2 linked regions of the Archangium violaceum genome follow. The protein of the gene in region 1 interacts with the protein of each later gene in a pairwise test. Links are inferred from orthologs where the notes say so. Each region holds a gene or a part of one and is shown in the gene's direction. Other genes may lie near its edges.

What was found. Proteins that work in one complex are often made in the same cells at the same time.
Region 2: the proteins of JQX13_RS07765 (region 1) and JQX13_RS39310 interact in binary tests that used the Escherichia coli proteins (3 or more experiments, as listed by UniProt). The link is inferred for Archangium violaceum from one-to-one orthologs.

The regions. Positions count from the first base shown.
Region 1 is NZ_CP069338.1:1,839,400-1,843,720, forward strand. Bases 711-3,617 are described here. They hold JQX13_RS07765 (lipid kinase), read left to right. Parts: upstream 711-1,664; coding sequence 1,665-2,570; downstream 2,571-3,617. Other genes in these bases: JQX13_RS07760 (HAD family hydrolase), read left to right, coding at 741-1,454; JQX13_RS07770 (carboxypeptidase regulatory-like domain-containing protein), read left to right, coding at 2,654-3,617. Outside these bases: JQX13_RS07755 (hypothetical protein), read left to right, coding at 1-665; more of JQX13_RS07770, read left to right, coding at 3,618-4,321. UniProt on the Escherichia coli protein: In vitro phosphorylates phosphatidylglycerol but not diacylglycerol; the in vivo substrate is unknown.
Region 2 is NZ_CP069338.1:9,287,692-9,291,078, reverse strand. The notes cover bases 1-2,934. They hold JQX13_RS39310 (citrate synthase), read left to right. Parts: upstream 1-786; coding sequence 787-2,082; downstream 2,083-2,934. Other genes in these bases: JQX13_RS39305 (AMP-dependent synthetase/ligase), read right to left, coding at 2,186-2,934; JQX13_RS39315 (3-phosphoshikimate 1-carboxyvinyltransferase), read left to right, coding at 1-697. Also shown: more of JQX13_RS39305, read right to left, coding at 2,935-3,387.

The DNA.
Region 1 (4,321 bases):
CGCGCGACGGCAAGCTCACCAGCTACGTGCTGGCGGGCACCGCGCGCGAGGGCACCCAGACGATGGACTTCCAGTTCGCCTACCGCGCGCCGCAGAAGATGCTGGGGACGCTCGGCGCGCCCAGCTCGCGCACCTTCGCCTGGGACGGGGAGCACCTCTTCGAGCGTGACGACACGGCGAAGAGGTTCCGCACCCATGACGGCGGGCTCGGCCCGGAGGCGCGCACGGAGTTGCTCACCGGGCTCTTCACGCCCTTCGCCCCCGAGGGCTTCCGCGCCCCCCTGCTGCCGAGCCAGGGAGTGAGCGCTCGCCGGACCACGCACCCGCGCGGCCCCGAGGCCGTGGAGCTGACGGTGAAGCCCACGGGCAGCGACGTGGAGGTGACGTACGTGCTGCGCTGGCCCGGCATGGACTTCCTGGGCAAGCGCACCCGCAGCGGCGACGCCACCGCGGAGCTCCGCGTGGAGGAGGAGCAGTGCGAGCAGTCCCTGGCCCTGTGCGTCCCCAAGCGGCTGACACAGTGGACCGCGGGACAACAGGTGGCGGAGACCCGGCTCACGCGTGTGGAGCTCAACCCCGCCCTCCCCTCGGAGACGTTCACCCTCGGCGCGCCAGAGGGTTATGCCGTTGAGACGAAGACGCTCGCGGAGTTCGGGGCGCCCTAGCATCCCCGTCCGGGGTTGAACCCGCCCGGCGCCGTCCCCACCTTCCGCACCGGGAAGGAGTACGACGGAATGGCCCTGGTGCAGAACGTCATCTTCGATGTGGATGGCACGCTGGTGGACTCGGTGGACGAGCACGCAGAGGCCTGGAGGCGAGCCTTCCTGGAATTCGGCCGGGACGTGCCCTTCGCGCACGTGCGCAGCCAGATTGGCAAGGGCGCGGACCAGCTGGTGCCCGTCTTCTTCACCGAGGACGAGCTGGAGAAGTTCGGCCAGGAGCTCAGCGACTTCCGCTCCGCGCTCTTCAAGCGCGAGTTCATGCCCAAGCTGCGCGCCTTCCCCCGCGTGCGCGAGCTGTTCCAGCGGCTGCGCCAGGACGGGCTGCGCATCGCGCTGGCCTCCAGCGCCAAGGGCGACGAGCTCGAGTTCTACATGCGCCTGTGCGGCATCGAGGGGATGTCGGACGGCGAGACGTCCAAGGACGACGCGTCGAAGTCCAAGCCCCACCCGGACATCTTCGATGCGGCGATGGAGCGGCTGGGACGGCCGGACCCGCGCACCGTGGTGGTCATCGGCGACACGCCCTACGACGCGCTCGCCGCGAGCAAGGCGGGGGTACCCACGGTGGGCGTGCTGTGCGGCGGCTTCTCCGAGGAGGACCTGCGCACGGCCGGCTGCCGCGCCATCTATAAGGACCCCGCGGACCTGCTGGCCCACTATGAGTCCTCGCGCGACACCTGGCCGTGGGCCGCGGACGCGGTGGCCGCCGCCAAGGACGAGGAATCGCGCTGACGGCGCCTCGCTCCCTCTCCCGGCATGCGAGTGGAGGAGAGCGCCGGGCCCGGGTGCCCGCCCCGCACTGGCTGGCGGACCCGCTCGTGCACATCCTTGTGGGCAATGGCAAGCGAGGCTTCTCCAGACGTCGCCCTGAGCGCCCCCACCACCAAACGCGGCGCCCTCGATGAGGGGCCCGCGCTCCTGATCATCAACAGCAAGTGTCGCATGGGACGCAAGGCCCTCCCGGCCACGCTCGCGGCGCTCGAGGCACGGGGCATCCCCCTGGCGGCCAGTCACCGGCTCTCCCGCCACAAGCGGATGGACCAGGTGCTGCGCGAGGCCCTGGAGAGCGGCGTGCGGCGCATCCTCGTGGGCGGTGGAGATGGCACGCTGAACAACGCCATCCAGCACCTGCTCGGGCGCGAGGTGACTCTGGGCGTGCTGCCGCTGGGCACCGCCAACGACTTCGCGCGCTCGCTCGGCATTCCGCCCACGCTCGAGGCCGCCTGCGACATCATCGCCGCGGGCTACACGGCGCGCGTGGACGTGGGGCTCGCCAACGGACGGCCCTTCCTCAATGCCGCGAGCCTCGGCCTGGCCTCCGCCATCGCCCGGCGGCTGACGCCCCGCTTCAAACGGCGCGTGGGCAAGCTGGCCTACCCCGTGGCCGCCGTCGCCGAGCTCTGGGAACATCAGCCCTTCCACGTTCGCATGGTCACGGACAGCGAAGAGAAGGAATTGGACGTGCTCCAGCTCGTGGTGGGCAACGGGCGCTACCACGGCGCGGGCAACATGGTGACGCCCGACGCCACGCTCGACGACCACCGGCTGGACGCCTACACCATCGCCGCGCCCTCGGCGGAGTCCGGACGCGAGGGCACCGGACTGGGCCACATGCGGGACCTCTCCACCCTGGCACGCATCGCGCTCTCTCTGCGCCGGGGCGAGCACGTGGCCCATCCGTCCGTCTCCGCCCTGCGCGGCGCCCACCTGTACGTGGACGCCCAGCCGCCCCAGGACATCAACGCGGACGGGGAAATCATCGGCCACACCCCCGTGCGCTTCGAGCTGGCCCCCGCGGCCCTCCGCGTCTACGCCCCAGCGCCCGCGCCCGCGCCCACGACCCATTGAGTTGGGATTTCGGAAGACAACCGGATCGCGGTTAGGCTCTCGCGACGGGGAAGGGTTCGGCCCTCCCCATCGCGGAGAAGCCCGTGCGCCAACGTCCCCTCTTCCCGCTCCTGGTGGCCGCGCTCCTGTCCATCGCGGCGCTTCTCCTGCTGTGGCTCCGCCCCCGGAACCTGGAGGAGACCGCCGGCACGGCGACCGTCGCGGCCCGGGCCTCCGTGCGTCCCGGGCACGCCGACAACGCCTCCGCCCGCCCGCCTCCGCGCCCGACTCCGCCGCTCGACACGCCCGCGACGCTGGCCGATGGCAGCTTCGTGGTGCGGGTGGTGGTCTCGGGCGCTCCCGTTTCGGGGGCGACGGTGCGCGCCTGGTCGAAGGGCCCGGACAACGGCCTGGGCCAACCCACGTGGCGCCGCGCGGGTGAAGGGACGACGGCGGAGGACGGCACGCTGCGGCTGCCCGCGGCACCGGGCCTCTACCTCCTCACCGCCCGCGCCGGGGGCCTCGCTCCCGCGCGGCGCGAGGTACCCCGGCCCACGGGTGAGTCGGAGACGCTGGTGGAGCTGTCCCTGCCGGCCGGTGTCCCGCTGCGGGGACGCACGGTGGCCGAGGGCCGCGACGGCGACCCCGTCCCCCTGGCCGAGGTGACGCTCCGTCCGTACACCGGGTCGGGTCCCTCGGCGCGAGCCCATGCGCTGCCCGAGGAGGTGGAGGTGGCGACGAGCGATGCGCGCGGGCGCTTCGACTTCACCGGACTGGCGCCGGGCCGCTACGAGCTGGTGGCGGAAGCTCCGGGCTTCAGCCCGCGGACGATGCGCTTCGTGTCGGTGCCCGCCTCGGGCGAGCTGGTGGTGGGATTGTGGGCGGCCTCCACCCTGGAGGGCTTCGTCCTGGGCGCGGACGGACAGCCGACACCGGACGCGGAGGTGCGGGTGCTGGGCGGGCCCTCGAGCTTCCGGACCTCCACGGGCGCGGGCGGCGGCTTCTCCCTGGAGGTGCCTGGCGGGACGTATTGGGTGATTGCCCACAAGGGCCACCAGGTGGGACGGGCACCGGGCCTCATCGTCGTGGCACCCGGAGAGACCGCGCGCGAAATCACGGTGCGGCTCGGGGCCTCCGGGCACCTGTCGGGCACGGTGACGCACGGAGCGGACGCGAGGCCCGTGGAGGACGCGTTGGTGGCGGTCGGCCCGGCAGGCGCGGGCGGTGAGCTGGGCCGCGTGCGGACGGACGCGGCGGGCCACTACGCCCTGGAGCTACCACCGGGTGACTACGACATGACGGTGTCGGCCCCGGGCCACACGGGCACCTCTCGCGAGGGGCTGGTGGTGGAAGCGGACCGGTACACCGTGGCGGACTTCCGCCTGGAGGGTACGGCGTCGGTGGAGGGCACGGTCGCGGATGCGCGGGGAGGCCTCCTGGCGGGCGTGGCCGTGCGCGCGAAGCGGATACGGGACGCCTCGGGCGAGGAGTACTTCACGCGCACCGGCTCGGCGGGGGCCTTCGTCCTGGAAGGACTGCCGGTGGGCACGGTGCAGGTGCGCGCCAGGCAGGACAACTCGGCCGTGTGGACGAGCAGGACGGTCCAGCTCGGCACGGGCGCGCGCACCCGGGTGGACTTCATCCTCTCGGAGACGGGCCGGGTGATGGGCCGGGTGACGCAATCCTCGGGCGCGCCATTGCCCGAGCCCGCGCTGGTCCGCGCGATGGCGAAGCAGGGCCAGGGCGGAGTGCTCGACATGGGCCTCGCCGAC
Region 2 (3,387 bases), 7.4 Mb from region 1 along the record:
GAGCGCGGGCTACCTGGAGCTCACCGTCTCCTGGCTGCGCCGCTTCGGCTTCACCGTCCTGGAACACGACGGCCGCTTCGAGGTGACGGACTACCGTGCCCCCGAGCGCCCCCCGGCGATGCCGGGTGACTGGTCTTCCCTGGGTTACCTGTTGCTCATCTCCTGGCGCACCGGGGGAAGCGTGGAGCGGGCGGACCTCTCCAGTGCCCACCCGGACCAGGCCCTGGTGCAGTTGGTGGAGCGAGCGGGCCTCGAGGCGGTCCCCGGCCCCCGGGACACCCTGCGCATGACGGGGACGGCCCGGGACGGGCTGGTGGCCTCGGGCAAGGAGTGCCCGGACCTGCTACCCACCCTGGCCGCGCTCGCGTGCGTGCTTCCCCGCCCCTCCACCCTCACCGACGTGGGCATCCTGCGTCTCAAGGAGAGCGACCGGCTGGAGGGCATCCGCACACTGGTGGACGCATTCGGCGGGAAGACCGTCCTGGATGGCGAGACGTTGACAATCCACCCTCCTACCTCCCATCCGCCGCGCTTCTCCATGGACAGTAAAGGAGATCACCGTCAAGCGATGGTCGCGGCTACTCTCTCTGTTGTGTCAGGTGTTCCCCTGACCCTCACCGGACCTGAATGCGTAGAGAAGAGCTTCCCTGGCTTCTGGCGACAATTGGAACGCACTGGGGTCCGACTCACGTCGTGAAACGGGTGTTGCCCAGGGGGAAACGCGGCCTCCCCGGGTGTGGTTCTTTTTTGTTGAAAGCACTCTGCCGCCTGTGAAAAGTCCCGCCCATGCCCAAGGACACGCTGACCATTACGGACAACCGTACCGGGAAGACGTACGAGGTCCCGATCGAGAACGGTTGTATTCGGACCAACGCTCTCAGGCAGATCAAGGTCTCGGAGGAAGACTTCGGTCTGATGGGTTACGACCCCGCGTTCCTCAACACGGCCAACTGCAAGAGCGCCATCACCTTCATTGATGGCGACAAGGGCATCCTCGAGTACCGGGGTTACCCCATCGAGCAGCTCGCGGAGCGCTCGTCGTTCCTCGAGGTGGCCTACCTGCTGCTCAACGGGGAGCTCCCGACGCAGAAGCAGCTCGACGAGTTCACCTACCTCGTGACGCACCACACGTACGTGCACGAGAACATCAAGACCTTCATGGACGGGTTCCGCTATGACGCGCACCCCATGTCCATGCTGTCCTCGACGGTGGCGGCGCTCTCGGGCTTCTACCCCGACGCCCGCAACACCAAGGACGAGCGCAGCCGCCGCATCCAGATGACGCGGCTCATCGCGAAGATGCCGACCATCGCGGCGTTCTCGTACCGCCACAGCATGGGCCTGCCGTACGTCTACCCGGACAACGAGCTGTCCTATGTGGGCAACTTCCTGGCGATGATCCGGAAGATCGGCACCAGCACGTACAAGCCGCACCCGACGCTGGAGAAGGCGCTCGACGTGCTCTTCATCCTGCACGCCGACCACGAGCAGAACTGCTCGACGACGTCGGTGCGCACGGTGGGCTCTTCCGAGGTGGATCCGTACTCGGCGGTGGCCGCGGGCGTGGCGGCGCTCTACGGCCCGCTGCACGGTGGCGCGAACGAGGCCGTGCTGCGCATGCTGCGCGAGATCGGCCACGTATCGAAGGTGCCGGACTTCATCAAGGCGGTGAAGGGCGGCGAGGGCGAGAAGAAGCTGATGGGCTTCGGTCACCGCGTGTACAAGTCCTACGATCCGCGCGCGAAGGTCATCAAGCGCGTGGCGGACGAGGTCTTCGAGGTCACCGGCAAGAACCCGCTGCTGGAGATCGCGGTGGAGCTGGAGAAGATCGCCCTCCAGGACGAGTACTTCGTCAAGCGCAAGCTGTACCCGAACGTGGACTTCTACTCGGGCCTCATCTACGAGGCGATGGGCTTCCCGGTGGAGATGTTCCCGGTCCTCTTCGCCATTCCGCGCACGGTGGGTTGGGTGACGCAGTGGGAGGAGATGGTGAAGGATCCGGAGCAGAAGATCGCCCGTCCGCGCCAGGTGTACACGGGTCCCAAGCGGCGCGACTTCGTGCCGATGAACGACCGCAAGTAGGACTCAGCAGGGCAAGAGGGTGTTCGGGTTCCGAGCACCCTCCCCCTCTGGGAGAGGGCCGGGGTGAGGGTCTACGGATCCACGCCCTGGCCCTTTCGACGTTTCAGGACGCCCGGGCCTCGGAGTCCTCCGCCTCGGCATACAGGGACGCGATGAGCGCCTCGTGGCGCGCCTCGATGACCTGGCGGCGCATCTTCATGCTGGGGGTGAGCTCTCCACTGGCGATGGTGAAGTCCTCGGGGAGGATGGCGAAGCGCTTGATCGTCTCGAAACGGGCCAGGCGCGGATTCACTTCGCGCTCGATGGCCTCGTGCAGGTGCTGGCGCAGGCGGGGATCCGCGGCGAGCGTGGGAAGGTCCTCGGGCCAACCGTACTGACGCGCGAGAGCACGGGCGCGCTCGGGCTCCAGGGTGAGGAGGGCCACGAGGAACCTGCGGCGCTCGCCGATGACGACCGCGTGACCCACGGGTGGCACGGCCTTGAGGAGCATCTCGATGTGGGCGGGGGCGGTCTTCTTCCCACCGGAGGTGACGATGAGTTCCTTCTTGCGACCGGTGATGTGGAGGTAGCCCTCGGGGTCGAGCTCGCCCACATCACCCGAGTGCAGCCAGCCCCCCTCGAGCAGCTCCGCGGTGGCGGCGGCGTCCTTGAAGTAGCCCTGGCAGACGCCCCCTCCGCGCACGAGGATCTCCCCATCCTCGGCGATGCGGACCTCCACGCCCAGGATGGGACGGCCGAGCGAGCCCAGGCGCGTGGCCCCGTGGACGTTGAAGGTGGTGGGCCCGCTCACCTCGGACTGGCCGTAGACCTCGCGGATGACGATGTCGAGCGAGGTGAAGAACTCGAGCACGTCCCGGCCGATGGGGGCCGCGCCACTGGAGAAGAAGTGGGTGCGCTCGAAACCCAGCTTCGCCAGCAGCGCGGGGAAGACGGTGCGCCGGGCGAGCTGGTACTGCCCCTCCAGGTGCACGGGCACACGCTCCTGACGCAGCGCGCGGGCGTGGCGCTCGCTGGCCACCCGGCGCGCCCAGCCCACCACCTTCTGGCGGGCCGCCGGCTGCTCGCGGAGGGCCTCCTCGAGGCGGGCCTTGAACTTCTCCCAGACGCGCGGCACGGCGAAGAAGAGCGTGGGCCGGGCGTCGCGCAGATCCTGGGGCAGCGACTCCAGGGACTGGGCGAAGTAGACCTCGGCGCCGACCATCAACGGCCCGTGGAGGCTGACCATCTGCTCGGCGATGTGCGCCAGTGGCAGGTACGAGAGCACCACCTCGTCCTCCTCCGACATCCCCGTGATGCGCATCAACC